3 regions of the Agathobaculum sp. Marseille-P7918 genome follow, and region 1 is predicted to be linked to each of the others. Evidence: predicted binding sites of a transcription regulator. Region 1 holds the regulator's gene; each other region holds the start of a gene.
The links. The regulator LexA, encoded in region 1, represses DNA repair genes until DNA is damaged. The targets are predictions, from matches to a motif close to CNAACANNTGTTNG.
Positions count from the first base shown of each region.

Region 2: a site for LexA is predicted at 4,006-4,019, ahead of recA (recombinase RecA). Genes of this name have one in related genera too.
Region 3: a site for LexA is predicted at 5,274-5,287, ahead of dinB (DNA polymerase IV). Genes of this name have one in related genera too.

Region 1 covers NZ_CAXTXI010000003.1:11,679-22,302, reverse strand. Annotated here, with positions in the region: gene ACESSO_RS05335 (Gfo/Idh/MocA family oxidoreductase) at 1-185, opposite strand, end outside; gene ACESSO_RS05330 (AraC family transcriptional regulator) at 366-1,217, opposite strand; gene nagA (N-acetylglucosamine-6-phosphate deacetylase) at 1,326-2,438, opposite strand; gene nagB (glucosamine-6-phosphate deaminase) at 2,454-3,191, opposite strand; gene ACESSO_RS05315 (PTS transporter subunit EIIB) at 3,312-3,572, opposite strand; gene ACESSO_RS05310 (HPr family phosphocarrier protein) at 3,582-3,839, opposite strand; gene ACESSO_RS05305 (hypothetical protein) at 3,884-4,150, opposite strand; gene ACESSO_RS05300 (LPS biosynthesis protein) at 4,327-4,680, shown strand; gene pth (aminoacyl-tRNA hydrolase) at 4,737-5,375, opposite strand; gene ACESSO_RS05290 (DAK2 domain-containing protein) at 5,430-7,076, opposite strand; gene ACESSO_RS05285 (Asp23/Gls24 family envelope stress response protein) at 7,114-7,464, opposite strand; gene lexA (transcriptional repressor LexA) at 7,774-8,364, shown strand; gene recG (ATP-dependent DNA helicase RecG) at 8,452-10,494, shown strand.
Region 2 covers NZ_CAXTXI010000008.1:54,587-65,210, forward strand. Annotated here, with positions in the region: gene ACESSO_RS11385 (response regulator transcription factor) at 1-273, shown strand, start outside; gene ACESSO_RS11390 (sensor histidine kinase) at 335-1,888, shown strand; gene ACESSO_RS11395 (DUF1385 domain-containing protein) at 1,885-2,820, shown strand; gene prmC (peptide chain release factor N(5)-glutamine methyltransferase) at 3,076-3,954, shown strand; gene recA (recombinase RecA) at 4,093-5,256, shown strand; gene ACESSO_RS11410 (regulatory protein RecX) at 5,253-5,723, shown strand; gene pepF (oligoendopeptidase F) at 5,860-7,659, shown strand; gene rimO (30S ribosomal protein S12 methylthiotransferase RimO) at 7,874-9,211, shown strand; gene pgsA (CDP-diacylglycerol--glycerol-3-phosphate 3-phosphatidyltransferase) at 9,208-9,885, shown strand; gene ACESSO_RS11430 (dihydroorotate dehydrogenase electron transfer subunit) at 10,105-10,624, shown strand, end outside.
Region 3 covers NZ_CAXTXI010000004.1:138,260-148,883, reverse strand. Annotated here, with positions in the region: gene ACESSO_RS07625 (ATP-dependent helicase) at 1-934, opposite strand, end outside; gene ACESSO_RS07620 (MarR family winged helix-turn-helix transcriptional regulator) at 1,117-1,581, shown strand; gene ACESSO_RS07615 (AEC family transporter) at 1,583-2,524, shown strand; gene ACESSO_RS07610 (PLP-dependent aminotransferase family protein) at 2,613-4,022, shown strand; gene dinB (DNA polymerase IV) at 4,028-5,257, opposite strand; TPP riboswitch at 5,346-5,448, shown strand; gene thiS (sulfur carrier protein ThiS) at 5,516-5,710, shown strand; gene thiF (sulfur carrier protein ThiS adenylyltransferase ThiF) at 5,715-6,350, shown strand; gene ACESSO_RS07590 (thiazole synthase) at 6,383-7,147, shown strand; gene thiH (2-iminoacetate synthase ThiH) at 7,376-8,566, shown strand; gene ACESSO_RS07580 (hypothetical protein) at 8,655-9,194, opposite strand; gene ACESSO_RS07575 (hypothetical protein) at 9,255-9,746, opposite strand; gene scfB (thioether cross-link-forming SCIFF peptide maturase) at 9,860-10,624, opposite strand, start outside.

The DNA.
Region 1 (10,624 bases):
CACATCTCTTCAAAATCCGTATAAGTATAGGGTACGCCCAACTCCTCGGCAACCTCTTTCACACGCTTCTCGTCCACATCGCAGACCGCCGCCAGCTCGCAGCCCGGCACCTGCGTCGCCAGATTGCATGCATGTTCGTAACCCAGACGGCCCAGACCGACCGAACCCACTTTGACCGTTTTCATACCGCATTCTCCTTTGCATTCTCATGCGGACGCCCTGACGCGCCCTCTTCCGTTTTGTTGCCTTTATTTTACTGCCGGAAACACGGAAAAACCAGAGCGTTCTTGCGATTTGTTCGCAAAAAAACAGCCGCGTTTTCGCGGCTGTATCAAGCAAACTTTCAAATTCTTGCGGTCGGCCCCTCAGGCGTGATAGACATACTCCCGCCGGAAGGTGCGCGGCGACATGCCGACCGCCTTGGAGAACTGCGCGTTGAAGTGGCTGGGGTTATCATACCCTACCTGTGCGGCAATGCGCGTGACGGGCAGGTCGGTCGTAATGAGCAGGGTCTGTGCCTCACCGATACGGCGGCGCAGCACATATTGCAGCGGCGAATAGCCGGTTGCCTCCTTGCAGACATGCGCAAGGTAATACGGGCTGACGTGCAGCGCTCCGGCCATTTGCTGAAGCGAAAACTCCTCGGCAAAGTGCGCGTCAATATAGTCTTTGATGCGCTGGGCAAACGCATTTTCGCCTGCGGCGCGGCCATCCGCCGCTGCGGCGCGAAACTGCTGCACAAGGGACAGCACCGCCATGAGCAGGTGGTGCGCGCCGTCGTCGTTGCCCGCGGTCAACTCGTCATACAGTACGTCATATAGCCGCTCCAGCCGCGCGGTCTGCGTTTCGTTCAGGTGGCAGACAGGCGAAGCGTCCTCCGCAATCAGGGCGTTTGCCCGCAGGCCGGGCACGGCAAGGCCGCCCAGCGCCAGACTGACCGTGGCGACCGGCCGGTCCGGGCCGGAAGGCTCATCATGCACGACGCGACTGTTGAAGATAAACAGGTCTCCGCGGCGCGCGTCATACGGCGTGCCGCCGACATAATACCGGCTTTCGCCGCCGCGCACCAGCACCACTTCGACCAAATCGTCATGTGCGTGCATAACACGCGGATGTGCCGACGCCTTTTCGTCCGTCCGACTGACCGAAAACAGGCGCGGCATGCACAAAAGGCCGAACGGCGCAGCATATTCCTTTTTGACGAAACACTGAATCATACGGCCTCTCCCCTCTTTTAGATATGGTTATCGTAGCATAAACGCCCTCCACGGTCAAGGCGCGCAAAAAAGGCTTCAGGAGCATTCCCGAAGCCCTTTTTAACATAGTCACATAATCTGCCCGCGCAGAATGAGCGTGTTGATGTTCAAATCCTCGTCGAGCAGAATGATATTGGCCAGCTTGCCCGGCTCGAGCGTACCGTAATCGTGCTGGATACCGATAGCCCGTGCCGGATTGGTTGACGCCGAGCACACCGCCTGCCCGAGCGGAATGCCCATCTGCACGGCACGACGCATACACTCAAACAGATTGACAACCGAACCGGCCAGCGTAGTACCGCCGCGCAGAGTTGCGCGGCCGTCCCGCACGGACACTTCCTGCCCGCCCAGAGTGTATTCCCCATCGTCCAGCCCGGTTGCGGACATGCTGTCCGAAATCAATATCATCCGGTTTTCAAACAGGCGAAACGCCACGCGCACGGCCGACGGATGCACATGGCAGCCGTCTGAAATCAGCTCCACGCCAACCTCGTCGTTGTCCAACGCCGCGCCGATAACACCCGGTTCGCGGTGTGTCAGCGGCGGCATGGCATTGAACAGGTGTGTAACCTGGCGCGCACCGCGCCAGAACGCTTCGCACGCGGTATCGTAATCCGCCTCGGTATGTGCCAGTGACAGGCGTACCTCGCCCGCCAGCTCCCCGATCACATCCAGTCCGCCCGGAAGCTCGGGTGCAATTTCGCACAGACGAATCAGCCCTTGCGCCTGCTCCTGTAAGCGACGAAACAGGCCGGCGTCCGGATTTTGCAGCCATGCGCCGTTCTGTGCGCCTTTCCGCGCTGGAGACAGAAACGGACCCTCCAGATTGACGCCCACCAATGCCGCACCGCTCCGCTCCGTTCGATACGCTGCGGCAGCCTGCATCACGGCAGTCAGCTTTTCCTCCGGATAGGTCATAGTTGCCGGACAAATCGCGCACACACCGTGCTCCGCCTGATACCGCGCAATGGCCGAGATCGCCTGCTCGGTTCCGTCACAGAAGTCATAACCCGCGCAGCCGTGGAAATGAATGTCGATCAGTCCCGGAATGGCATACAGACCATCCATATCGCAGGCATCCGCCGATACCGGTGTACTTGCAATCCGGTCGCCCGAAAGCGCCAGCCCGCCCTTATGAAAAGTACCGTCCGGTTGATAGATCCTGAGATTTTTAAACTCCATATGCGCGCACGCAGCTTACAGCAGGTCCAGGCTCTTGGAAAGCGCGGCTTCGTCCGCTACAACGGACACATCGGTATGCAGCTGCAGAATGGAGGCCGGTACACGCGGCGTAACCGGGCCGAAGAATGCCTGACGCACGATGTCGGCCTTGTTCTCGCCCGAAACAACGATTACGATGCGGCGCGCCAGCATGATGGTCTGTACGCCCATGGTATATGCCTGACGCGGCACGTCATCAACGGACTCGAAGAAGCGCTTGTTTGCCTCAATGGTGGACTCGGTCAGGTCGACGCAATGCGTGCCCTTGGAGAAATAATCGTCCGGCTCGTTAAAGCCGATGTGGCCGTTCAGGCCCATGCCGAGCAGTTGCAAATCAATGCCGCCGGCCGCCTGAATTGCTGCGTCATATCGCGCGCATTCGCGCTCCGCGTCCATTTGTGCGCCGTCCGGCAGGTTGATGCGCGCATCCGGCACATTGATAGCGTCAAAGAAGTTCTTGTGCATGAAGTAGTGATAGCTCTGGTCATGATCGGCAGTCAGGCCGCGATACTCGTCCAGATTGAACGTCGTGCAGCCGCCGAAATCCACATCGCCCTTGTTGTACCACTTGATGAGCTGCTCGTAAATGCCGATCGGAGACGATCCGGTGGCAAGTCCCAGCACGGAATCCGGCTTGAGGATGACCTGCGCCGAGATAATGTTGGCCGCTTTGCGGCTCATGTCATTATAGTCCTTTGCACGAATGATTTTCATATTCAATACCTCTCTCTTTGTCCAAACATCTGCCGTCAAAAAAACAAAGGCGGGCGTTCGCCCGCCTCAGCTGCTTGAGGAACACCCGCGCCTCCCACTGCCGCAGAAGGACAGGCTTTTTTATTTGACCAGTGTTTCCATCTCACGCGCCAGCGGCCGTGCAAGCGGTCCGATGACGACATGCACTTCCCCATCCGCTCGGTGCAGCACTCCCGCGGCGCCCGCGGCGCGCAGCTTTGCCTCATCCGCCGCTGCGGGTTCCCGCAGACGCAAACGCAGACGTGTCATGCAGCATCCGACGGAAAGCACATTATCCCGGCCGCCGATCGCATCCAGAATGGCTGCGGCACATCCGGCGGCGCCGGTATCGGATATTAACACCGGTTTCTCTTACAGGTTTTCCGTCAGGAACTTTTCGAGCGCAGCTGCTGCCGCTTCCTCGTCCTCGCCCTCGATGGTCAGCTTGACCGTGTCGCCCTGCTTGACGCCCATGCTCATCACGCCCATGATGCGCTTTGCGTCGACTTCCTTCTTCGGGCCAGCAATCTTGATGGAAGACTTGAACTGTGCGGCCTCCTTGACCAGCATGCCTGCCGGACGCGCGTGGATGCCGAGTTCGTCCTTAACGGTGTACTCTACGATTTTCATAACTGCATTTTCCTTTCTATTGTTTACATTTTGAAAATGACTTTTCACGCTTTATACTGAATCAGCAAATCACCGCCTCCGTCACGTTTTCCCGGCAAAGTATGTCCTTCCTGCCGCAAAACCATACAGAAATCCGCATGATTATGACCGGAACAGAAAGAAACCGGCATACTGTCCGAAAAATAAAAATAACCAAACTCCTGCACCGCCGGGAATTCCTTTTTCAGGCCGGCCGCGAGAAATTTGGTTTTGCCCGCCAACACGGTAACAATCCAATCACAACGAGGACGATGTTCACTTGTTGTTAACATTGTAACAAACGGGACGCGCTTTTTCAAGTCACTACCACCCGCGCAAATTGCCAGAAAATTTGTCCTCTTTTTGTGCACCTCATACAAATCACCCATTTCCCTTCGCAAAGGTTTTGACGCAGCCCTTCTTTTTTGCTATGCTAAGCGGGAACATAGGAAAGTGAGGCGCAAAAAACATGCAGATTGACGGCAACGAACTTGCCATTTTGCAGGACAAACTGGACCGCGAGGGCAAAAAAGAGGAAGCATGGCGTATCAAACAGGAATTTCTGCGGCAGGTGCGCGAAGCAGGCGACCACTGCCCGTGCCGTCAGCCCTGTCCGCATCATGGCAACTGCTTTGAGTGCGTGACCATCCACCGCGGCCACCGCGACCATCTGCCCATGTGCCTGTGGGATATGGTCAACGAGCGCATCGCGGCGCTCAGCCACATCACAGAGGGCAGCCTGCGCGATTACGAGGACCGCAAGGCAGCCGAGGCGGCATCCGGCTGCACAGACTGCTGCGGCTGTGCCGGCTGCGGCGAATAAACAAAAACTGGATTCCAGTAATGAAGGGACGTGTCCGGCACGTCCCTTTTTCGCGTTCAGATGCGTTTTCCGTTGAATTTCTGCGCCGCTGCAGGACAGCCTTCGGCAATGATGCAGGCCGCTGCATCCACTGCATCCGTGCAGGCCTTGTCGATGGCCTTCTGCTCGTCGGCGGTAAACTTGCTCAGCACCCATGCTGCAAGGTCATACTCCGGATGCGGCTTTTTGCCCACACCGATTTTGACGCGCGGAAACTCCTCGCTGCCGAGGTGATAAATGATATTTTTCAAGCCGTTCTGCCCGCCTGCTGAACCCTTCGGACGCACGCGCAGCGTGCCCACGTCGAGCGAAACGTCGTCCGACAGCACAATGATGCGCGCGGGCGGAATTTTGTAAAAGGCCGCTGCATCGCGCACCGCCTCGCCCGATAGGTTCATAAAGGTCTGCGGCTTCATCAGCAGCACGCGCGCACCGCCGAGCGTTGCCTCCCCGACGAGAGCCTTAAACTTCATTTTGTCGATTTTGCAGCCGCTGCGCGCGCAATAGCCTTCCAGCGCGCGAAAGCCTGCATTGTGGCGCGTGTTGTCATACTTGCTGCCCGGGTTGCCCAGCCCGACCACCAGCCACTCAATGGGCTGCGCCGCCGCTGCGGCTTTTTGCTCGTCGAGCTTTTTGAAAATATCGAATACTGACATGATTTCACTCCAAAACAAAGCGCCTCCCCCGCAGGGAGGCGCTTTTCCTTTTGTTTATTCTACGGAAAGAATATAATAGTACACCGGCTGTCCGCCGTCGATGACCGAGATTTCCAGCTCTTTATTTTCCTTGCGCAGCAGCGCTTCTACCTCCGCGGCCTGCTCCGCGCTCACGCCTTCACCATAAATGACCGTGGCAAATGCGCTGTCGTCACTTACCATCTCGCGCACGAGCTTTTTGATGACCGAAGCCTCGCGCCCGCTCGCGCACAGCTTGCCTTCGCTGAGCGACAGATACTCGCCCTGCTTAATCTTCTTACCGTCAAACTCACTGTCGCGCGCGGCATAGGTCACCTGACCGCTGCGCACATGAGCCGCCGCGTCGCGCATCGCCTGCGCCAGCAGGTTTTCATCCTCCCCGTCCGGGTCGACAGCCAGCATCGCAGACATGCCCTGCGGGATGGTCTTGGTCGGCACGACGACAATTTTTTTCTCCTCAGACAGGTGCACAGCCTGCTCGGCTGCCATGATAATATTCTTATTATTGGGCAGCACAAACACGATTTCCGCCGGAACCGCATCCACCGCGCGCACGATGTCGTCGGTCGAGGGGTTCATGGTCTGACCGCCCTGCACAACGACGTCCACACCCAAATCGGTAAATACGTTTTTCAAGCCGTCGCCCGCGGCGACCGCGACAAAGCCGAATTTCTTTTCCGCCGGAACAATGACACGCTCGGCCGGCGCATCCGCTGTGCCTTCGATGACCTTGGCGGTGTGCTGCTCGCGCATGTTCTCAATTTTAACGGTCAGCAGCGGACCGAACTTGAGGCCCTCCTCCAGTGCCTTGTTGGGCTGGTCGGTGTGTACATGCACCTTGACGATATCGTCATCCTCAACCACCACCAGACTGTCGCCGATTTCACTGAGAATCGCGCGCAGACGACCAACGTTGCGCGCCTTATCCTTGCGCGCGGCGATAAACTCGGTGCAGTAGGTGAAGGTGATATCCTCATCCGCGATTGCAGCAAAATCCGCCGCCGCCTTGGTCGGCTCGGCCACGGTGCGCTCCTTATGGATGCCGCGCAGCGCGTCCAGCATGCCTTCGAGAATGGTCAGGTAGCCGAAGCCGCCTGCGTCCACCACGCCCGCCTTTTCCAGCACGGGATTCTGATGCACGGTTTCCTCCAGCGCCTGCCGTCCGCAGGTCAGCACGGTTTCGAGCACCTGCTCGGCCGACAGGTCCGGCTCGGCCTGACAGGCTTCGACCGCCTGCTGTGCAGACACACGCGACACGGTCAAAATCGTGCCTTCCGCGGGCTTCATAACCGCCTTATACGCAGTTTCCACACCCTCGCGCAGCGCCAGCGCCAGTTCACGGCCGCCCGCCGCATCGGTTTCGCGCAGTTTTTTCGCCACGCCGCGGAACAGCAGCGACAAAATAACGCCCGAATTGCCGCGCGCGCCGCGCAGCAGCGCGGATGCCGTCGTGTCGACGGCTTTTGCCAGCGTCGGCTCGGTCAGCTTTTCCATCTCGGTCATCGCCGAGCCCATCGTCATGGACATATTGGTGCCCGTATCGCCGTCCGGCACAGGGAAAACGTTCAGTTCGTTGACCTGTTCCTTCTTTTCGGCAATGGCAAGCGCGCCTTCGATCACCATGGACTGGAACAGCGCGCCGTCTATTTTCTGATCTGCCATTTACTTAACTCTCCCCGAATTCTTTTTTGGCCGCGCGTCAGTCCGCACGGATACTCTCTACATAGATATCCACATTCTTTACATCCACGCCGGTCAAACGCTCAACGTGGTAGCGCACCTCGCTGATGATCGAGCGGCACACGGTTGCAATGTTCACGCCATGCTCAACCGCGATGTGCAGGTCGATATTGACGCCGCCGTCCGGCGCCTCCGATACCTTAACGCCGCGCGACTGGGTATCGCGTCCGAGCAGATGCGCCAGCCCGTCCGACATCGAGCGAATGGTCATGCCCTTCACGCCGAAGCACGAAGAAGCCGCATAGCCCGCAATTCCTGCCATCACCTCGTTTGTGATTTCAATATATCCAAGATCGGTCTTGATCGTCATAGAAAAACCCTCCCTGCGATCGTTTGATGCTTTTTGCGACAAAACGCGTTGCACGGCGTAGCGCCGTCTGAATCGTTTCTGTCTATATGATATAACAAAACCAGTCCAAATACAAGCAAAGCGGTGATTTTTTTGCGAGTGGCCTGACATAATTCGGAATAATCGACAGGAAAATGTACGCGATTTCTGTTTTTCACAATTCTTTCCGTTTTTTCACAAACAAATGTTTGCTTTACTGCGCATTTTAGGGTATAATAGAAAAAAATACGAACGTATGTTCCGAAAGGCAACAGCAAGGAGTGCGTCCATATGAAAAAAATCTCCGCCAAACAGCAACGGATTTTGGATTATATCAGCGAATTTTCCCTCGAGCATGGCTATCCCCCTTCGGTGCGCGAGATCTGCGCGGAAATGAACCTGCGCTCACCCTCGACTGTGCATGCGCACCTGAAAAAATTGCAGGAGGCAGGCTACCTTGAGCCAAGTGAGCACAAATCCCGCGCGCTGACCCCGGTCAGCGGCCCGTCCATGGTTACGCGCGTGCCCATTCTCGGCCGCGTCACCGCCGGTATGCCGATTCTCGCGGTCGAGGAGCACGTGGGCTACGTCCCGTTTGAACCTGCGGCAAACGGCGGAGAATACTATGCCCTGCGCATCCGCGGCGATTCGATGATCGGCGTTGGCATCATGGATGACGATCTGGTTATCGTCCGACAGGATATTCAAGCGCGCAACGGCGATATCGTCATCGCTCTGTTGGAGGACGAGGCCACCTGTAAAACGCTGAACATCACGGCGGACGGCGTATGGCTGATGCCGGAAAACCCGGCCTACCCTCCCATTGACGGCACAGGCTGTCAGATTCTCGGCGTGGTCAAGGCGGTTTACCGCGAATACTAACATGCTCGATGGGAACCACGGTTCCCGTCACATTCGGCTCCGGCCGCCCCCACGGGCGGCCGCGCGTCTATTTCTAAGGAGGCTGCCATGCCCGCACTGGAGGACAGCATCCGCTTTGTCAAGGGCGTCGGCCCGAAAAAAGCGGCTTTGTTTGAAAAACTGCATATCCGTACGCTGCGCGACGCACTGGAAACCTATCCGCGCGATTATGAGGACCGCACGGCTATCACCCCCATTGCGGACATCGCGGAAGACGGCAAGTATGCTGTCCGTGCGGTTGTCGGCACCGAGCCGAAAACCACCCGCATCCGCAAGGGCATGACGCTGGTCAAATGCACGATTTTCGACGAATCCGGCTCGCTGCCCGTCACCTATTTCAACAACCCCTATGCCGCGGCACTGCTGCGCGTCGGGCAGGAATATGTGTTCTACGGGCGCGTGCAGGCAAACGGCCACACGCGCATGCTGGTTTCGCCGCAGTCGGAAAAGGTCTCGCCCGACGCGGAACACCCCGGTCGTATTGTGCCGGTCTACCCGCTGACCGCAGGACTGACCCAGCGTGACATGGCGCGTGTGACCGAAGCGGCGCTGGATGCGGTACCGGGCGACTGGCCCGACCCGCTGCCCGAGGTGCTGCGCGCGCGGTACAAGCTGCCGGATGCTGCCGACGCGCTTGCCGCCATCCACCGGCCGCAGTCGACGCAGGATATGGCCGATGCGCGCCGCCGTATGGTATTCGAGGAGTTATTCCTTCTCTGCTGTGGCTTGCAGCAGCTCAAGGAGCGCCGCCGCGCCGACACAGGGCTGCTATTTTCGGATGCATCCCTTGCAGACTTTTTCACCGCACTCCCCTTTTCCCCCACAGGAGCGCAGCGCCGCGCAATCGGGGAAATTGCGTCGGACTGCGCCTCCGGCCGTCCGATGAACCGACTGGTACAGGGCGATGTCGGCTCAGGCAAGACAATTGTCGCCGCTGCGCTATGTGCGCTGGCCGCTAAAAGCGGCTATCAGGCCGCCTTCATGGCCCCGACGGAAATCCTTGCGGCGCAGCACGCGGAAACGCTCGCGCCGCTGCTGGAAAAGCTCGGCATTTCCTGCACCCTGCTGACCGGATCGATGAGTGCGGCGCAGAAGCGCGCTGCCCTCGCCGCCATCGAAAGCGGCGCGGCGCAGGTTGTCATCGGTACACATGCGCTCATCCAGCAGAGCGTGACCTTTCACCGGCTGGGCGCGGTCGTGGCCGACGAACAGCATCGCTTCGGCGTGGCGCAGCGCGCCGCGCTGTCCGCCAAAGGACAAACACCCCATGTTCTGGTCATGTCGGCAACGCCCATCCCGCGCACGCTTGCGCTCATCCTGTACGGCGACCTCGATGTGTCCGTGCTCGACGAAGTCCCGCCCGGCCGTCAGCCGGTCGAGACCTATGCTGTGGGCGAGAATATGCGAAAACGCATCACTGCCTTCATTGACAAACAGATCGAGCAGGGCGGGCAGGTTTATGTGGTGTGTCCGCTGGTCGAAGAAGGAGAAATGAACCTCAAGAGCGCGGAGCAGCACGCAGTCGACCTGCAAAAAATGCTGCCGCACCGGCGCGTTGCCGTGCTGCACGGCCGCATGAAAAGCGCAGAAAAAGAGCGCGTCATGCAGGCATTTGCCGCGAAAGAATACGATATTCTGGTTGCCACGACTGTCATTGAGGTCGGCGTGGACGTGCCGAACGCCAACCTGATGGTCGTTGAGGACGCCGACCGCTTCGGCCTGTCCCAGCTGCACCAGCTGCGCGGGCGCGTCGGACGCGGCACGCGGCAGTCCTACTGCATTTTCTTCGGCGCGGACAAAGGGCAAACCGCGCGAGAACGGCTGAAAATCCTGTGTAAAACAAATGACGGCTTTGAAGTCGCGCGCGCCGACCTGTCGCAGCGCGGCCCGGGCGACTTTTTCGGCAGGCGGCAGCACGGTCTGCCAGCGCTGCACGTTGCCGACCCGATTGCCGATCTGGCACTCATGCAGAGCGCACGCGAAGAAGCCGAGCAGATTTTGCAGACCGACCCAACGCTTGCAGGCTATCCTGAACTGCGCGCCCGCGTGCACCGCATGTTCGAGGAACGGGATGACGAGGCATTCAACTAATGTCAATCGAACCGTACAGGTTCGATTGCGGGGCCATGCCGCGCGAAGCGCGGACATCCCCCATACGAGGAAAAGTTCCAACATGCGAAACTTTTCCTCTTTCTTGCATCAAAGCCGAGGCACATGTCCT
Region 2 (10,624 bases), on a different contig from region 1:
CTCAACCTGCGCGCGAGAGAGGTGCTCAAGAACGGCATCAAGATTGAGCTGACGCAGATTGAGTATGGTCTTTTGAAGGCGTTTATGGAGAACATCGGCAAAGCGCTTTCGCGTGACGAATTGCTCGAGATGGTGTGGGGCCATCACTATGTGGGCGAGCTGAAAATTGTGGACGTGAATATCCGCCGTCTGCGCATCAAAATTGAGGACGATCCGGCCGAACCGACACACATTGTCACTGTGCGCGGCTACGGCTATATGTGGGAAGGCTGATTTGGCCTTCCCGCGGCGTTTTGCCGCCTGAAAACCGGCATTTTGCAGAAAGGCCCCTGTTATGAATTATCACAAACAAAAGAAAAAGCCTGAAGTGCCGCCGCAGCCGGCCGTGCCCAAGGTGCTGCACTCTCCGGGCGGCATCAAGGGACGATGGATGATGAACTCACTGTCGTTCGTGCTTGTCATCCTCGCGGTCGTGATGATCCTGATATCCGTCGGCATATCGGGCTATTATTATGCGACCGTGCGGGATAATCTGGTGTCCCGCGCGACCACCGCAGCGGATACCTTCCGCAAATACTTCACCGATACGTACGACCAGTTTTATACGCAGGCGGAATCGACTGTGACCACCTTCCAGGAGCAGGATAAGCTGGAGCAGCAGTTTCTGGACTCGACCGGCCGCATTTTGCTTTCCACCTCAGGTCTGTCGGGCGGCGGCATGGCTTCGACGGAGGATGCTACGCAGGCGCTTGCGACACAAAAGGTCGCAGTATATACCGGCCGCGACCCGCTTTCGGACGAACGGGTGATGAGCGTGACCGCGCCGCTACTGTCCGCGCGGGGCGACCTGATTGGCGGGGTGCGCTTTATCACCTCGCTGCGCATCGTCGAGCGGCAGATCTGGATTATTATTGGTATTGCGCTGCTGGCCTGCTTCATTTTTCTGATGCTGGTGGTCGCATCCAACACCTATTTTGTCAAATCGATCGTCGACCCGGTGCTCAAAATCAACACCATTGCCAAGGAAATTGCGGCGGGCCGATACGGTGTGCGTTTGCAAAAAACCTATGACGATGAGATTGGCGAGTTGTGCGATACGATTAACTATATGTCGGATGAAATCAGCCGTGCCGAGCGCATGAAGAACGATTTTATCTCCTCGGTGTCGCACGAGCTGCGCACACCGCTGACCGCCATCGGCGGCTGGAGCGAAACGCTGCTCGCCGGCGGAGGGGAGGACCCGGAAGAGGTCATGCAGGGTCTGACCATCATTCAGAAGGAGTCCAACCGCCTGACCCGTATGGTCGAGGAGCTGCTGGACTTCGCCCGCATCGAATCCGGCCGTATGAAGCTGGAGGTTGAGCTGTTCGATTTATCGGTCGAACTGTACGAAGCGGTTTACATGTATGAGAATCTGCTGCACAAGAGCGGCATCAAACTGAGCTACGACGAGGACGTAGACGCCAACTATTATATCAACGGCGACCGTCACCGCATGAAGCAGGTGTTCCTCAACATTCTGGACAATGCCGCGAAGTACGGCGGCGACGGCAAAAAAATTGACATTACCCTGCGGCGGGACGGCGGCAAGGTAGTGGCAAGCGTGCGGGACTACGGTCAGGGCATTCCGGAAGCCGAGCTGCCGTTTGTCAAGGAGAAATTCTATAAAGGTTCGTCCAAGCAGCGCGGCAGCGGTATCGGCCTTGCCGTGACGGATGAAATTGTATCGCTGCACGGCGGCACGCTGGATATCACATCCACACTGGGCGCGGGCACGACCGTGACCGTCACACTGCCCGCCGCCGAAGCCGAGGAGGCGCTCGGTATCACGGGTGCAATCCCAAAAGTCCCGGATAATCCCTACACCCCCGAAGGAGATAACCCATGACAACGCAAAAGAAAACCACCATCGGCGGACAGGCCATCATTGAGGGCATCGTCATGAAAGGCCCGAAAAAGACCTGTACGGTTGTGCGCCGCGCCAACGGTGAACTGGTGACAAAAGAAGAGGACGCGCATCAGCCGTCCGCCCTGTGGAAAAAGCCGGTCTTTCGCGGCGCTTACGGCCTGTTCATGGCCATGAAGGACGGCATTCAGGCCATCAACTATTCCGCATCCTTTTTTGAGGATGAGGAGGCCGATGTACCGCCCTCCAAGTTTGAGCTGTGGGTGGAAAGTAAGTTCGGCTCGGAAGGGCTGGATAAATTCATCCTCGGCATTTCGACCATCATCGGCATCGCACTGCCGGTTGCGCTGTTCCTGCTGCTGCCGAGCTTTCTCGGCGGCTTTGTGCCGGAAAGCTGGGGCGTACTTGCCCGCAATGTGCTGGAGGGTATCGTGCGCGTGATTATCTTTCTGATTTTCATGTGGTCGGTATCGCACATGAAGGATATCCGCCGCACCTTTGAGTATCATGGTGCGGAGCACAAGACAATTTTCTGCTACGAGGCGGGCGAGGAGCTGACGGTGGAAAACGTGCGCCGTCAGAAAAAGTATCATCCTCGCTGCGGTACGAGCTTTATGTTTGTGCTGATTATTATTGCGACTATTGTTTCGTCTATTGTGTTTTCCATTATAGACATCACCAATCCGTTTCTGCGCATGCTGGCGCACCTGATTCTGCTGCCGCTGGTGGTTGGCATCAGCTATGAATTTAACCGCTATGCAGGCCGGTCGGAGAGTCTGGTGTCGCGCGCGCTGCGCTGGCCCGGCCTGATGATTCAGCATCTGACCGTGTTTGAGCCGGACGACTCCATGATTGAGGTTGCCATCGCCGGCATGAAGGCGGTTATTCCGGATGATGGGTCGGATAACTGGTAAAAACGCTTTATCCAAACGATAGAAACGATGCGGCTGTGCGCCGCAGGCACACAAGAGGGGAGACACCAAAGGTTTCTCCCCTCTTGTGAATCACCCCTTTTTTCTCAAGGGCGCGCTGCGCGCGCAAAGCAGAGTTTGTGCTTGCGGCTGTGCCGCCCATTTCGCAGGATCAGAACAACCTGCACGGTTGCCACCCCAGAGGGGAGGGGTGCAATTTCATCCTGCGCGTCATTTCACAAAAAGAGGTGAATCTGATTGACCAAAACGATCAATGATGTCTATATGGAGCTGTTTCATCGTCTCAAAGAGGCGGATGATCCACAGCCGTCGCTGTCTGCGCGTGAGCTGACCGCTTATGCCTGTAAGGCTGACAAGAACAAAACAGGCGAATGGGGCCATCTTTACCTGGATGATGCGACAGTGGATTATGCGCATCTGCTGTGTGACAAGTGTCTGGACGGCGAACCGCTGGCCTATATCCTCGGCGAATGGGATTTTTACGGTCTGACCTTTCTGGTGGATAAAAACGTCCTTATTCCGCGCGCGGATACAGAGCCGCTGTGTGAGATGGTGATTGAGCAGGCAAAGAAAAAAGTTTCGCCCCGCATTCTTGACCTGTGCTGCGGTTCGGGCTGTATCGGCATCGCCGCTGCGCACACGGTAAAGGACGCGCATGTTACCGCTGTGGATAATTCCGAAGGCGCGCTGCGCATTACGCGGGAAAACGCGCGGCGGCTGGGAGTACAGAACAGATTGATTGCAATGAATGCGGATGTGCGCTTCCGTCCGCCGGTCAATATGGGACAATATGATATTATCGTGTCCAATCCGCCCTATGTGACCCGCGCGGAAATGCGTGAGCTGGACAGAAGTGTATACCATTACGAGCCGCACGAGGCATTATACGGTGGTGTGGACGGTCTGGATTTTTATCGCTCTATCTGCTCGAAATGGGGTTCATTGCTGGTCACCGGCGGCATTATCCTGTTTGAGTGCGGCTGGCAGCAGGCAAACGATGTTGCGGCCATTCTGGAGGAAAACCGTTTCGCCGGCATCGGTATCACCGAGGATTTGGCCGGTGTGCCGCGCATTGTCTATGGCTACAATACGGAAATCGATGATCCGCTGGAATAAACGAATGCTATGCCCATCCTATTGGTGGGCATTTTTTCTGCAAAAATAAAACGAACAAATATTCGATTTTTCTTGCTTTTATTTTTTGGCACTGCTATAATAAGAGCAGGAATTTTTGAAACGTGCAGGAGGCTTTTCATGGCTACCAAGAAACAGTTGGAACCGGTCGCGCCTGCGGCCGATAAAAAGAAGGCGCTGGAGGCCGCGCTCGGGCAGATCGAAAAGCAGTTCGGCAAAGGCTCGGTTATGCGCCTGGGTGAAAACGCCGGTATGAATATCGACCATATCCCGACCGGATCGATCGGACTGGATCTCGCGTTGGGCATCGGCGGTCTGCCGCGCGGCCGTATTGTAGAGATTTACGGGCCGGAATCCTCTGGTAAGACCACGGTTGCACTGCACTGTGTGGCCGAGGCGCAGAAGATGGGCGGCACCGCCGCGTTTATCGACGCGGAGCATGCGCTCGACCCGGTTTATGCGCAGGCGCTGGGCGTAGACATTGACAGCCTGCTGGTCTCTCAGCCGGATACCGGTGAGCAGGGTCTGGATATCGCGGAAGCGCTCGTGCGCTCGGGCGCAATTGATATTGTGGTCATCGACTCGGTCGCCGCGCTCACCCCGCGCGCCGAGATTGAGGGCGAAATGGGCGACTCGTTTGTCGGTCTGCACGCCCGTATGATGAGTCAGGCGATGCGCAAGCTGGCCGGCTCGATTTCCAAGTCCAACTGCGTGGCCATTTTTATCAACCAGCTGCGTGAAAAGGTCGGCGTGATTTACGGCAGCCCGGAAGTTACGACCGGCGGCCGCGCGCTCAAGTTCTATGCATCCGTGCGTCTGGATGTGCGCCGCATGGAGCACTTGAAGAACGGCACCGAGATGATCGGCAGCCATACGCGCGTCAAGGTGGTCAAGAACAAGGTCGCGCCCCCGTTCAAGGAGGCCGAGTTTGACATCATGTACGGCGAGGGCATTTCGCGTACCAGTGAATTGGTTGATTTGGGTGTCAAATATGGTATCGTCAACAAGTCGGGCGCATGGTTCTCGATGGGCGAAACCCGTTTGGGCCAGGGCCGCGACGCCGCCAAGCAGTATTTTAAGGACCATCCGGATATCGCGGACGATGTGCAGAAGCAGATCATGGAAAAGGTGGAGGAGGAGCGCCGCAACGCACATCAGGCAATGGCGGCCAAGCCTGGTACGCCTGTCGCCGCACCGGCGGCCAAGCCTGCCGCGTCCAAGGCCAGCTCGTCCAAGGCGGTTTCTATCGACGCGGATGATTTTGACGACCTCGACGAAGAATGAGTGAGGATAAGTACCGCGCGGCGCTGGATGCCGCTGCCAAGCAGCTGTCCTACCGCGCGTTGAGCGCCAAAGGCTTACGCGAAAAGCTGCTGGACAAGGGCCACGACGAAGAAGCTGCAGACTATGCGCTTGCGTGGCTGACCGAGCGGCGCCTGCTGGACGACACAGCCTACGCGGAAAGCGTCGTGCGCAGCTGCGCCCGCAAGGGATATGGTGAAATGCGCATTCGGCAGGAGCTGACACGCCGCGGGGTCGACCGCGAGACAGCGGAAGCCGCGCTCACGGGCTTTTCGCCTGACCGCGCGCAGCTGTGTGCGCTGCTGGATAAGCGTTTGCGCGGAGATGTGTCCGATCGTAAGGAAATCGACAAAGCGGTTGCCTTTTTGCAGCGGCGTGGTTTTTCGTGGCAGGACATCCGCGACGCGCTTGCAGAATACGGCCAGAGCATTCCGGATACGTTTGAATAAAAAGAAGCGTGCAAAGCACGCTTCTTTTGTATTTTTCGGAAAAAACGCCGATTTTACCGCGCTTTGCTTGCATACGCCATGCAGTTGGGGTATCATAATAGAGTATTGAAATTCACACTGGAAAGGAAGTATTTCCATGGAAACCATGCAGATTCCCGCCCGCGCGGATGTTGCCGCGCAGGACAAATGGGCGATTCACGATTTGTTTGCAACCGATGACGATTGGCGTGCGGCGCTTGCTGCAGCCAAGGAATTTATTCCCCGTGTCAGTGCGTTCTGCGGCCGACTGGGTGAGAGCGCCGAGACGCTGCTGGGCTATCTGCGGCTGGATGATGAAATCAGTCTTGCGTTCGATGCACTGGTGCATTATGCGCAGCGCAAAAGCGATGAGGACACCCGCGTTGCGGCCTATCAGGAGATGGTCAGTCAAGTGACGCGGCTGGCAGTTGAATTGCAGTCGGCAGCGGCGTTCCAGACGCCTGAGTTGCTCGCAATTCCGGACGAGACGCTGGAGGGCTTCTATCAAACCACGCCGGAGCTGGAGCTGTACCGCAAGAATATTGACCGCGTGCGCCGCCGCAAGGAGCATGTGCTGTCGGATAAGGAAGAGGCACTACTCGCCGCTGCGGGCGAGATGGCCGCCGCGCCCGACGATTTATTCTCCATGCTGAACGATGCCGACCTCAAGTTCCCGGATGCTGTGGATAAGGACGGGAATAAGCACCCTGTCACCCACGGCACGTATATTCCACTGATGCAGTCCTATGATCGCACGCTGCGCAAATCGGCATTCGATTCGCTATACTCGGTTTATGGTCAGTTCCGCAACACGGCGGCGGCCATTCTGTCTGCACAGATGAAGCAGCTTTTGTTCTTCTCGAACGCCCGCAAATACCCCTCGACGCTCGCCGCCGCGCTCGACGGCACCGAGGTCGACCCGCAGATCTACCACAACCTCATCGACGCAGTGCACCGTTCATTCGCGCCGATGTACCGTTATGTTGCGCTGCGCCGCCGCGCGCTCGGCGTGGATGCGCTGCACATGTACGATCTATATGTTCCGGTGGTCGAGGGTGTGGAGATGAAATTTACCTTTGACGAGGCCAAGGAGATTGCGCTCAAGGCGCTCGCGCCGCTCGGCGAGGACTATCTGAACCTGCTGCGCGAGGGTTTCAATAATGGCTGGATCGACGTATATGAAAATGAAGGCAAGCGCTCGGGCGCGTATTCCGCGGGCGCGCGCGTGCATCCCTTTGTGCTCTTGAACTTCAAGGGTACGCTCGACGATGTATTTACCCTGGTGCATGAGATGGGTCACGCGATTCACTCCTATCTGTCCAACAAGCATCAGCCGACCGCTTATCAGGATTATGTGATTTTCGTCGCCGAGGTCGCCTCGACCTGCAACGAAGCGCTGCTGATGGAGTATCTGCTCTCGGTCACCGAGGATAAAAAGCAGCGCGCCTATCTCATCAACCATTTCCTCGAGCAGTTCCGCGGCACGCTGTACCGCCAGACCATGTTCGCGGAGTTTGAGCTGCGCGTCAACGAAATGACCCAGCGCGGCGAAGGAACGACCGCCGAAGCGCTGTGTGCGCTGTACAAGGATTTGAACGTGCAGTATTTCGGGCCGGATATGGTGGTCGATGACGAGATTGCGCTTGAGTGGGCGCGCATTCCGCACTTCTACTATGATTATTATGTCTACCAGTACGCCACGGGCTACGCCGCGGCGATTGCGCTGTCGCGCCGTATTCTGCGCGAGGGCGAAAGCGCGGTGCGCGACTATCTGGGATTCCTGTCGGGCGGCTGCTCGGCCGACCCGATTACGCTCCTGCGCGGCGCAGGCGTCGATATGCGGGGCCCCGCCCCGGTTGAGGACGCAACCAAACTGTTTGACGAGCTTATCGGCGAGATGGAAGCGCTTCTCGCGTGACAAACACGCGCAAATCCTGTATAATGAAGGCAGCACCGCACCATTGTATCTGCGGCGCTTTGCGGAAGTTTTCCGCCCGGACGTTGTTATGTTTTCTTGCAACACATCAAGTATTGCTGCAAAAATATGCCGCGTCCGAACGTAAAATTTACACGCAAATCGCCTTTGATAAATGATGCGGCGCTGCCTTGAACTATTAGAGAGGAGAGATTCAATGCCGAAAATCGGATTGGTCTCGCTCGGCTGCGCCAAGAATCTGGTGGACAGCGAGCATATGCTGGCCCTGCTGCGCGCAGCGGGCTGGGAAATTACCGAGGATATGGCTGAGGCCGACGTGGGCGTGGTCAACACCTGCGGCTTCATCGAAGCGGCCAAGAGCGAGGCCATCGAGACGATTCTCGAGACCGCGCAGTACAAGCAGACCGGAAATATGAAAGGTCTGGTTGTCACGGGCTGTCTGGTGCAGCGCTACGCGGAGGAAATGCAGAAGGAGCTGCCGGAAATTGACGCTATCTGCGGCACGGGCAGCTATGAAAATATCGTGGACGCGGCAAATGCTGCGCTTGGCGGCCAAAAGGCCGCGTACATGGCTGATATGGCGTCAGCCGCGCTCGAGGGCGACCGCAACCGTCTGACCCAATCCTATACCGCTTACTTTAAGATTGCAGAAGGCTGTTCCAACCGCTGCGGCTATTGCATTATCCCCAAGCTGCGCGGGCCGTATCGTTCGCGTGAAATGGGGGCTTTGCTGGAAGAAGCACGGGAATTGTCGGATGCCGGGGTCAAGGAGCTTATTGTTATTGCCCAGGACATTACCAAGTACGGTATGGACCTGCCCGAGCACAAGCGTCTGCTGCCCGAACTGCTGCGGCAGCTGTGTGGGCTGGATTTCACTTGGATACGTCTGCATTACCTGTACCCCGACCAGATAACAGACGAACTGATTGACGTGATTGCGTCCGAGCCGAAAATCGTCAAGTATCTGGACATCCCGCTGCAGCATGTATCAAAGCGTATTCTGCGCGCGATGCACCGTCCGGGTGACGGCGAGGAGTTTGCCGCGCTCATCGAAAAGCTGCGCGCACGTATTCCGGGCTTGGTGCTGCGCACGAGCCTGATTGTCGGTCTGCCGGGCGAGACCGAGGAAGAGTTTGCCGAGCTGTGCAGCTTTTTGCAGGAGACGCAAATCGAGCGCGTCGGCGTGTTTGAGTTTTCGCCCGAAGAGGGGACGGAAGCCGCCGAGCTGCCCGACCAGATCGACGCAGAGACCAAGGCAAACCGCCGTCTGATTGTGGAGGAATTGCAGTCGGGTGTGCTGGATGACTACAACACCGCGCGTCACGGTGAAGTAATGGACGTTTTGTGTGAAGGCTGGGATGATGAGCAGCAGCTCTGGTACGGCCGCACTTATGCCGACTCGGTCGAGGTAGACGGGCATGTGTATTTTGAAAGCGACGACGCGCCCGAAGCGGGTATGTTTGTTCCGGTGCGCATTACCGGAAGCCTTGGGCCCGACCTGCTCGGTGTTCGGCAGAAGGGGGAAGAAAAATGACAACAGCCAATAAAATTACGCTCACGCGCATCGCGATGATCCCGTTTTTCCTGTATTTCGCGTCGCAGCCGATGTTTATTTATGATGAAGCGACCTCTGCACAGACTTTCGTGCCGACCTTTATATTCCCGACGGCGACGGTCGTGGCGCTGGTTCTGTTCTGTGTGGCGAGCTTCACGGATTTTCTCGACGGTTACGTTGCCCGCAAGTACAATCAGGTGACCGACTTCGGCAAGTTTGTCGATCCGCTGGCGGATAAGCTGCTCGTATCCTCGGCGCTCATCCTGTTCGCCGAGCAGGGCGCAATTGCGGGCTGGATGGTGTGCGTCATCCTTGCACGCGAACTGATTATCACCTCGCTGCGCGTGGTCGCGGCGAACAAGGGCCGCGTGCTTGCCGCAACGTGGACGGGCAAGGTCAAAACCTGCGTGCAGATCGGCGGCATCATTTTGATCTACCTGTATTACATCATTTTCCCGTCTTTTGGCTTCTATGGGCCGGGATGGGCGCTGCCGCCGGAGATTATTGGGACCGTACCGGAGTATGTGGCAACCATGAATATCCCGCTGACCGTTATCGGCTGGGTGGTCACGCTGGTGACAATTTACTCTGGCTGGGATTACCTGCGCAAGAACTGGGATATCATCAAGGACGGCGCAGTAAAGCAAAAGTAAATATGAAAAATTCTGCGCCGCAGCACAATGATTCCGCCGCTCTGTAAGCGGCATCAAAAAGTCGAGCTTTGCCCGACTTTAAGATTCGTCTGATTCGATCGAAAGCGTGGTTTCGATCGACAGTCTGAAAAAGGACAGGCTTGCCTGTCCTTTTTTTGTTTCCTTTTGCGCGAAATTCCTGTACAATAGAAGCAGCAATGACTGAAAGGGGAAAGAGGTATGTCGATTCAGGAAATCTGCCGGGTCGCGGAGTGTGCGCGGCTGGGCGAAGGCTTATATTCCATCACCATGCATGCACCGGCTATCTGTGCGAAAACACAGGTCGGCCAGTTTGTGCATATCGCGTGCGGCGAAGGCAATCTGCTGCGCCGCCCGATTTCGATTTGTGACTGGCAGGATGGCAAGTTGCGCATCGTGTTCCAGGTCAAGGGCGAGGGCACCAAGTGGCTTGCCGCCCGCAAGGCAGGGGACGAGCTGGATGTGCTCGGGCCGCTCGGCCACGGGTTTGATACCGCCGCACTCGGCGCAAAGCCGGTCTTTATCGGCGGCGGCATCGGTGTGCCGCCTATGCTTGCATGTGTCAAAAAAGCGGCGGGCGAGGGCGCGCAGCCGCGCGCGATTCTCGGCTTTCGGAACAAGGACGCGGTGATTCTCGAGAACGATTTTGGGGCGGTCTGCGAAGCGTTTGTCACTACCGACGACGGCTCGTATGCACGGCACGGCTTTGTCACCGATGTGC
Region 3 (10,624 bases), on a different contig from region 1:
TTTTCATGCGATGCTGATTTTTGTCAATCAGGGCGTTCGCAGCCGCCAAAATCTGTGGTGTGGAGCGGTAATTCTGCATCATCATGATGGTTTTCGTGCCCGGAAACGCTTTGTCAAAGTCCAGCAGGTATTTGACGTTCGCGCCGCGCCAGGTGTAAATCGTCTGGTCGGGGTCGCCTACGATAAACAGGTTTTTGTGATATCCGCAGAGCACCTCCATCAGCTCATATTGCAGCTGGTCGATGTCCTGAAATTCGTCAATCATAATGTATTCCAGCCGCTGCTGCCACTTGCGCCGAATATCCGCATGCTCACGGAAGATATACAGCGAAAACTTGATTAAATCATTGTAATCCAGCCCAAAACACTTTTTCTCCTGATATAAATAGCCGTAAAAAATGATATCCGTGGTCGAGGTCGCCCGCTCGTACTTCTCCCGCAAGGTATCCAGCGGCAAGGTAATCATATCCTCGTAATACGTCGGGTCCTTGAACAGCTTGCGTATCTCAATCATATCCCGTGCAGCGGAAAAGGTCATGTTGCGCAGCGTCAGTCCGCGTTCTTCATAGATGATTTGCAGCATCGCATCGATATCCGCATTATCCAGCACCAGAAAGCTCTTGGGATACTGCACCGCATTGCTGTCCTCCTGCAAAACCGAAACGCAAAAGCCATGAAAGGTGTTGATAAGGCCGGTGTCGTTATCTCCGGTCAGCTGATGAATGCGCTGCCGCATTTCGGCCGCCGCTTTGTTTGTGAAGGTGACGCACAGGATATTCCCCGGCAGAATCCCCAGCTCACACACCAGATAGGCGAACCGATGGGTGAGTGCGCGGGTCTTGCCCGAACCGGCTCCCGCAATCACGCGCACAAAGCCCTCCGTCGCGGTGACCGCCTCCCGCTGGGCCTGATTCAGTCCTTGCAGCAAATCCATCCTGTCCCCCACTCCCTTGATAGAACATTTGTTTTCTTCATTATACAATGAATCGCCGCTGCACTCAACAGAAAAAGCAAAACCGCTCTGTCGTCGAAGCAGGCGGCTTTTTGTTGCTTTTTTCACTTAGCTATGCTAATATTTAGGTTAGCTTAGCGAATTATCAGAAAGGCGGTGCGAATATGTCCAGTGCGGAACAGCTCAACTCCTTTCTGGTCGACGTATTCGGCCGCATCAACAAAATCGAGGAGCGCGCCATGGCAGGTGGTCTGGGCAGCGCCATCTCGATTACGGAAATTCATATCATCGAAAAAATCGGGGCGATGGAACCGGTGCGTATGAGCGAGGTCGCCCGGTCTATCGGCGTCACGCTCGCCACGTTGACCGTTGCCTGCGATAAGCTGGAGGCCAAGGAGCTGGTCAGCCGCGCACGCAGCAGCACCGACCGGCGCGTGGTCAACATCACGCTTACGCCAAAAGGCCGCGCCGCCTATGAATATCATAAGGCATTTCATGAGCGCATGATTGCGTCCGTGATGGAAACACTGTCGCCCGAACAGGCGGCGGTACTCGCGCAGAGTCTGGAAAAATTGCAGGATTTCTTCCGGCAGGAGGAATCCGCCGTAGGAGGGGAATACAACGGATAATCTGATTTTCTGCCTCAACGCAACCGTCCCTATTTTTGCAATCATTTTGCTGGGCCGCGTGCTGCGCGGCCGGCATTTTTTTTCGCAGCAGACACTGGCCGACCTCGACCGGCTTTCGTTCAAGGTGCTGCTGCCCGTTCTGCTGTTCCGGGACATCGCGGCCGGACGCATCACCGAACAGTTCGACCTTCGGTTCTTCCTGTTCTGCGCAGGCGTCACGGTGGTTTACTTTTTTGCCATCTGGTTCGGCGCGGCAAAGCTGTTGCCGGATAAAAGCATGGTCGGCGCGTTCACACAAGGCGCGTTTCGCGGCTCACAGGCGATTTTGGGCGTGGCGTTCGTGCAAAACCTGTACGGAGACGCGGGACTGGTGCCGCTGATGATTGTCGCAAGCGTACCGCTGTACAACATTTTTTCGGTGCTGGTGCTGACCGTCACCGCGCCGGACGCCAAAAACGCTCAGCGCAAGGGCATTGTGTCACGCACGCTGGGCGGCATCATCACCAATCCCATCATTTTGGGTATTCTGGCAGGCCTGCCGTTTTCGCTGCTGCAAGTGGATTTCCCGCCCATGCTGTCCAAGGGGCTGGATATGCTGGCCTCCTGCGCCACGCCGGTCGCACTCATCAGCATCGGTGCAGGCTTCGAGGGCGCCAAGGCCATCAAAAAGCTCGCCCCGACCTGCGCTGCGACCTTTATCAAGCTGATTCTGCTGCCGGTCATCTTCCTGCCCATTGCGGCGTGGATGGGCTTCCGCGACCAGGCAATGGTCGCGCTGGTCATCCTGTGCGGCGCGCCGAGCACGGTATCCGGCTATGTAATGGCCAAAAATATGGGCGGCGACCATGTTCTGGCTGCGTCCATCGTTGTACTCAGCACAGCGCTGAGTGCTGTCACACTCACCGCTATCCTGTTTATCCTGCGCACGGCAGGTTTGATTTGACATTATCCCTCCATACTGGTATTGTAAAAACAGCAATGCCAGTTTGGAGGGATTTTTTCTTTCCGCAGGCGATACGGAGGAATCTGCTATGCTCACCTATCATCTTGACCCGCACAGCAAGACCCCGCTGTACGAACAGCTATACCGTGCGGTGCGCGCGGATATCATGTCGGGCGCACTGGCAGGCGGCGACCGGCTGCCCAGCAAGCGCCAGCTCGCCGCTAACCTGCATGTCAGCCAAATCACGGTGGAAACCGCCTACGGACAACTGCTGGCCGAAGGGTATCTCGCCTCTGCGCCGCGCCGCGGCTACTTCGTGCAGCCGCAGCTTGCCGTGCCCGCGCAGACGCAGGCGCCCCGTGTCGCGGTACAGCCATCCCCCGCGGAAGAGCAGCACTATCTTTACGACTTCCGCACCAATATTGTGGACAACGGCTGCTTTCCATTTTCCACATGGGCGCGGCTCAGCCGCAGCGTGCTGAGCGAATATTCCGACCGGCTGCTGCGCGCAACCGACCCCTGTGGTGCACCCGAACTGCGTGAGCAAATCGCGCGCTATTTATACGACTTCCGCGGCATTAACGTCTCGCCCGACAACATTCTGGTCGGCGCAGGCTCGGAATACCTGATGCAGCTGGTCATCCAGCTTTTGGGACGCGACCGCGTATATGGTCTGGAAAATCCGGGCTACCGCAAACTCTATCAGATTTTTGCCGCGGGCGGCGCAGCAGTACGTCCCCTGCCGCTGGACAAAAGCGGTCTGCGCGCGGACGCACTGACCGCGTCCGACGCATCGGTCGTGTACCTGACTCCCTCGCATCACTTCCCGCTCGGCACGGTCATGCCCGCCGCACGGCGGCTCGAGATTCTGCGCTGGGCGTCCGCTGCGCCCGACCGCTATATCATCGAGGACGACTACGACAGCGAATTCCGCTATGCCTCGCGTCCCATCCCCGCGCTGGGTGAGCTTGACCGCGCGGGGCGGGTCGTGTATGTGAACACCTTTGCCAAAAGTCTTGCGCCCGGCCTGCGCATCGGCTATCTGGTGCTGCCGGACGCGCTGATGGCGCGCTACCGCGAGCGGTTCTCACTCTACTCATCCACCGTGCCGAGCTTCGAGCAGCACACACTTGCGGCCTTTCTGCGCACCGGCGCCTTTGAGCGGCACATCAGCCGCAGCCGCAAGGTATATCAGGCGCGGCGCGACGCGCTGCTGGCGGCGCTTGCACGTGAACTGGCCGACCTGCCGCATGAGGTATCCCGCTCGGAGGCGGGCCTGCACCTGCTGCTGCACATGCGAAACGGCATGCTGGAACGTGAGCTGATGGAGCGGGCCGCGGCCGTCGGCGTGCGGGTGTACGGTCTGTCCGCTTATTACACCCCACCGGTTCAGCCGCCCAAGGCGACGCTGGTGCTCGGTTACGCCGGTATGACCGAGGCGCAAATCAACCAGGCCGCAGCACTGCTGCGTCAGGCGTGGACGAAAAAAGAGCCATGATAAAATCATGGCTCTTTTTCATCTTTTTTCCCGTTTTCCTTTGGTTTACGAACAGAATTTGCAAAAATGACCGACCGGTTCCCAAACCGCTGCCGCAATGCGTCCACGGTCTTATCCAGTTCGCGCTGCTTTTGCCGTGTCTGCGTCTGCTGCGGACTGTCAAACAGGGAAAGCTGTTCACAAGCCTGATTTTCCGACAGCAGGTTAGCCGCTGTGACCGACAGCAGCCGCACCGGCTTATCCATCGGCCAATGCGCGCGCAGCAGCGCAAGCGACGTCTCAAACAGCACGCGGGTGGAGTTGGTCGGCTGCGCCAGCGTCATCTGCCGCGAACGGTTGTGAAACTCCGGGTCGCGGATGCCAATCTGCACGGTCTGGCACACCATCCCGCGCGCCCGCAGACGGCGGCCGACGTTGTCGCATAGTGCGGTCAATCCCATGCGGCACGCCTCTTCGCCCAGCAGATTATGCGCAAAGGTCATGCCGTTGCCCACGCTCTTGACCTCGCGCTCGGCATAGAACGAGCGCACCGGCTCATCATCCTCGCCGCGGGCATAGCGCAGCAGCATATCCCCCTGCTTGCCGAAAATACCGTGCACAAATGCAGGCTCACACGCGGCTAAGTCACCAATCGTATGCACGCCCAGCCCGTCGAGCCGCGCGGCGGCGCGCTTGCCGACGTACAGCAGCGTATTAACCGGCAGCGGCCAGACGCGCTCCCGGAAGTTCTCCGGAGAAAAGACAGTCGTCGCATCCGGCTTTTTGTAGTCGCTTCCGAGCTTGGCAAACGCACGGTTGAACGACACGCCGACCGAAATCGTCAGCCCAATTTCCTCGCGCATACGGCGGCGCAGTTCGTTCGCAATCTGTTCGCCCGTGCCGAACAGGTGCATCGAACCGGTCACGTCGAGAAAGGATTCATCAATGCCGAATGGGTCGACCAAATCGGTATATTGCAGGTACAACTCGTTGCAGCGGCGCGAATACTTGACGTATTCCTCGCGGTGCGGCGGGACCAGCCGCAGGTCAGGACATTTGCGTTTTGCCTGCCAGATGGTTTCCGCCGTCTGCACACCGAACGCCTTGGCCTTTTCGTTTTTGGCAAGGATGATGCCGTGGCGGCTCTCCGGGTCGCCGCAGACCGCACTCGGCCCTTCCGCCAGCGTCGGGTCAAGCAGCGTCTCGACCGATGCGTAAAACGAATTGCAGTCACAGTGCAAAATCGTGCGCTCCACGGCGTCCCCCTCCCATCGAACATTTGTTTTCTTTTATTGTAGCAGAGAATTTGCGCCTTGACAACCACTTTTCACTGGTCTATACTGGATTTGCAAGCAAGGGTGCCGTGATGAGCGGCTGAGAGGGCGAGAGCCTAACCTTTTGAACCTGTTGGTTAGCACCATCGTAGGGAAGCTGTCGCATCGCAAAAACTCAATGCCCCGGTTTTACCGCATGGTGAAACCGGGGTATTTTTATTTCCTGAAAGAAGGGATTTTATGAAAATAAACGGCGAGGCGTGTACCTGTTCCGCGGGTATGACTGTGCTGTCTCTTTTGGAGCAGCGCGGAAACGACCCGCAGCGCGTCGCGGTCGAGCGCAACGGACAAATTGTGCCGCGCACACGCTTTTCACAAGAGACACTGCACGAGGACGATGTAATTGAAATTGTGCAGTTTGTCGGCGGAGGCTGAAAGCATGCATTTGACCAAAGAAGAACTGCACGCCGCGCTCGTCGAGCGGCACGGCGCGGACATCCAGCAAAAGCTCGACCACGCTTCAGTCGGCATCGCAGGACTGGGTGGACTTGGCTCCAACATTGCCGTGCATCTGGCGCGGCTGGGTGTGGGACGGCTGGTGCTGGTGGATTTCGACACGGTGGAAATCAGTAACCTCAACCGGCAGCACTACACGATGAAGGACATCGGCATCCCCAAAACGCTGGCGCTGCTCGAACAGCTGGAAGCCATCAACCCCTATCTGCAATACGAACCGCACACTGAACGCATCGTCCCGGCCAACGCCGCGCGCTTGTTTGCAGGCTGCGACGTTGTCTGCGAAGCATTCGACCGCGCTGACCAAAAAGCCATGCTGATTGAAACACTGCTGGAGCGTTTGCCGGACACGCCTATTGTTTCGGGCAGCGGCATGGCGGGCTGCGGTTCAGCAAACCTGATGCGCACCGAGCGCCGCTTCGGTCGGCTGTACGTCTGCGGCGACGGAACGAGCGACATTGCGGACGGTATTGGACTGATGGCGCCGCGTGTCGCCGTCTGCGCTGCGCAGCAAGCCACTATGGTGCTGCGTCTGCTGCTCGGACATACCGAACCTTAACACAACTTTTCACATAAAGGAGAAGAACAACCATGGAAGATAAGCTGATTCTGGGCGGACACGAATTCACCTCCCGCTTTATTCTAGGCTCAGGCAAATATTCGCTCGATTTAATCAACGCCGCCGTACACAATGCAGGCGCACAGATTATCACGCTCGCGCTGCGCCGCGCCAACGAAGGCGGCACGGCGAACATCCTCGATTATATCCCCAAGGGAGTCACTCTTCTGCCTAATACCTCGGGGGCACGCAACGCGGACGAGGCGGTGCGCATCGCGCGGCTCTCGCGTGAGGTTGGCTGCGGCGATTTTGTCAAAATCGAAATCATGCGCGACAGTAAATATCTGCTGCCCGACAATCAGGAAACCATCCGCGCGACCGAAATCCTCGCAAAAGAGGGCTTTGTCGTCATGCCGTACATGCATCCCGACCTGAACGTTGCGCGCGACTTGGTCAGCGCGGGTGCGGCCTGCGTGATGCCGCTCGGCGCACCCATCGGTACCAACAAGGGACTTGCCACGCGCGAGTTCATTCAAATTCTGATTGACGAAATCGACCTGCCGGTCATCGTGGATGCAGGCATCGGCCGGCCGTCGCAGGCGTGCGAAGCGATGGAAATGGGTGCGGCCGCCGTGATGGCAAACACTGCAATCGCCACGGCAGGCGATATTCCGGCGATGGCCGAGGCATTCAAAAAGGCAATCGAGGCCGGCCGCACGGCTTATTTGTCCGGTTTGGGCCGTGTGCGCGAGTGCGCCTCGGCATCCTCCCCGCTGACAGGCTTTTTGCGCGACTGAGGCACCTCCTCTGGGGTGGCAACCGCCCTTGCTGTTCTGATTCTGTAAAATGGGCGGCAAGCAAAAACCGGAACTCTGCTTTGCGCGCGCAGCGCGCCCTGAAGGGAAAGCGGTTGATTCACAAGAAGGGGAAAACCGCAGGTTGTCTCCTTCTTATGCGCCCGCCGCGCGCAGCGGCATTGCCCGCACCGCCTTGGGGGAAGCACAAACCAAGAAAGGATTATTGTCATGTATGAAAACAAATCGGAGGTTATCTCCGCAAAATATATCACCGCCGAGACCGACCACATGGCCTATCAGCCCGGCATGGACAACATCGGCTCGGAGATTCAAGACGAAGTCATCTCCCGCATGAACGCCTACGATGCGGATTCCTACACCGCCGCCGATGTACAGCGTGCCTTAAACCGCGATGTGCTCCAGCCCGAGGATTTCGCCGCGCTGCTCTCCCCTGCCGCCTTACCGTTTCTGGAACAGATGGCGCAGCGCGCACAGATGGAGACGCGCAAGCATTTCGGCAACTCGGTACAGATGTTCACCCCGCTGTACATCGCCAACTATTGCGAAAACTACTGTATCTATTGCGGCTTCAACTGCCACAACAAAATCCGCCGCGCTAAGCTCGACATGGATGAAATCGAGCAGGAGCTTCAGGCCATCGCCGCAACCGGATTGCAGGAAATCCTGCTGCTGACCGGCGAGAGCCGCACGATGTCGCCAGTGGAATACATCGGTGAGGCGGTCAAGCTCGCGCGCCAATACTTCCGCGTCATCGGCATCGAAATCTATCCACTCAACGTTGACGAATACGCTTATCTGCACGAGTGCGGCGTGGATTACGTCACCGTGTTCCAAGAGACCTATGATGCGGATAAGTACCAAACCCTGCATCTCGGCGGCCACAAGCGCATTTTCCCCTACCGCCTGAACGCGCAGGAGCGCGCTCTGATGGGCGGCATGCGCGGTGTGGGCTTTGCGGCACTGCTGGGCCTTTCCGACTTCCGCAAAGATGCCTTTGCTACCGGCCTGCACGCCTACCTCCTCCAGCGCAAATATCCGCACGCGGAGATTGCCTTCTCCTGCCCGCGTCTGCGTCCGATTATCAACAATGACAAAATCAATCCCAAGGACGTACACGAACCGCAGCTGCTGCAGGTCGTGTGTGCCTACCGCATCTTTATGCCGTTCGCGTCCATCACCATCTCGACACGCGAACGCGCGGGTTTCCGCGATAACATCATCGGCATCGCCGCAACCAAGATTTCGGCGGGCGTGGACGTCGGCATCGGCGGCCACTCGGGCGAGGACAAGGGCGACGAGCAGTTTGAAATTTCGGACGACCGCTCGGTCGACGAGGTCTATCAGGCCATTGAGGCCCACGGCTTACAGCCTGTCATGGCGGACTACCTGTATGTATGACAATCTCCCGGCAAGCGCGGCATTTCTCTCCCCGCAGCTTTGTCCCGCCGAATAAACAGGAGCCGGACGCAGATGCGTCCGGCTCTTGTCATATGTTCCACAGCAGCGCAAAGACCACGCGCAGCAGCGCACCCGCTGCCGCCAGCAATAAACACACCGCAAACGGTGCGCGGCAGGCGCGCAGCGAATACCGTCCCATTGCCTCCCCGCTCTGCCACACCATGGAGCAGGCGGCCAGCAGCGCTGGCACGCCCAGCATTGCGGGCAGCGCCGCCATGCCGAGGGACAGCAGCGCCCCTTCCTCCTGTCCCAGCCCGACCGCCATCGTCAGCGCCAGCACAAAGCCGCGGGCGGCTACCACAGCGGACAGGAACAGCGGTGCTGGCCGCAGCAGCGCACACAGCGGCGCAAGCATAATCCACAACAGCGCGCACAGCACGCTTTTGAGTGCCTGTCCCGGCAGCTGCGCCAGAAACGCTGTCAGCTCCACTGCGCTGTCCCCTTCGCTGGCACGCAGACCGGTCAGCCCGCCCGCTACCGCACCGCACAAAAACATCGCGCACAGAAACAGAAACGCGGGCGTGCGCACCAGATCATCAAAAAAACCGAGAATATGCTGTTTATTCATCCGTCTCCCCCTCGTGGAAGGTCATGATACAGCATATTCCCGGTTTGACCGTTTTAGAACTCAGCCCATTTCATTGATTCGCTCGCACATGGCGTTGACCAAATCACGGCACGGCTGATGCAGGAACAGGCGCGCCTTCTGGCTGATCTCATACGTGGCGTACAGCTTTCCGTTCTCGTCCCGATGCAGCACGGCGGCAATCAGCTCGGTTGCGGCTGCGATGCGATCGGCTACATAAGCCAAGTCGACCTTTTCGCTATCGCACACGGTAACAACCACACGCTTCTGCGAGCTGCTGGAGATCATAGCCAACTGGGTCGGCATTTCGCGCTTGGACGCTGTCACCAAAACGATTTCGCTTTTGATCACAGCGGAAAGGTCATCCTCACAGATGCGCACATCATAGCCCTCGGCCGCCTGACAGGCTACCTGATTTTTAGAGGACAGGAACAGGTTGCGCGCCGGAATTACCTCTTTTTCCAGAATGGCACGAACCAGATGGGGCAGATATTCCCCCTCACCCAGCACGGACACCAATACGTTCTGCGGCATATCATCATCTCCTTCACCGAGGGACATTGAAAAATACAGTAGTCATTATACGGCAGCTTTGCAGGTGTCCGCAACGACTTTTACGGTTTCTTGATACATTTTTGTCGCATTGACTAATCTGCGCAAATTTTCTCCGCCGCTTTCAGATAAATTGCACATTCCAATCGCTTGCGCTCCATCTCGCAACCGAGATCATACGAATCATTCATATCATGATTCATGTTGTAGTTTGCCGCCGAGCAGCCGCCTGAACAGTAGAACTTCGCCCAGCACTTCTGGCACTTCGGGCGGGTATAAATGTTCATGCCCGCAAACTTGGCCGCTATGTCCATGTCGAACGACTGGTCAAGCACGCTGCCCTGCTTGAATTCGTCTTTGCCGACAAACTGATGGCAGGGATAGATATCGCCGTCCGGCGTGACGGCCACATATTCATAGCCCGCGCCGCAGCCGCGCAGACGCTTGACCACGCACGGACCCTGATCCAAATCGACCATGAAGTGGAAAAACGAGAACGGCTTGCCCGCCTTTCTGCGCTCGAGCATAATCTCGGTCAGGCGGTCGTATTCTGCTTCAATTTTTGGCAGATCCGCTTCGGTTAAATCGTAGCCGCAGCCGCACTCCGCCGTTACCGGCTCAACCGACAGGCGGTCAAAGCCCGCGTCCGCAATGTGCACCACATCGTCGGCAAAATCCAGATTATGCGAAGTGAACGTGCCGCGCGCATAGTAATCCTTCTCCGGATCGCGCGCATCCACCAGCGCCTTGAACTTGGGCACGATAACATCGTAGCTCCCTGCGCCCGACACGGTCTTGCGGAACTCGTCGTTGACCCCGGGACGGCCGTCGAGCGACAGCACAACATTATCCATATTTTC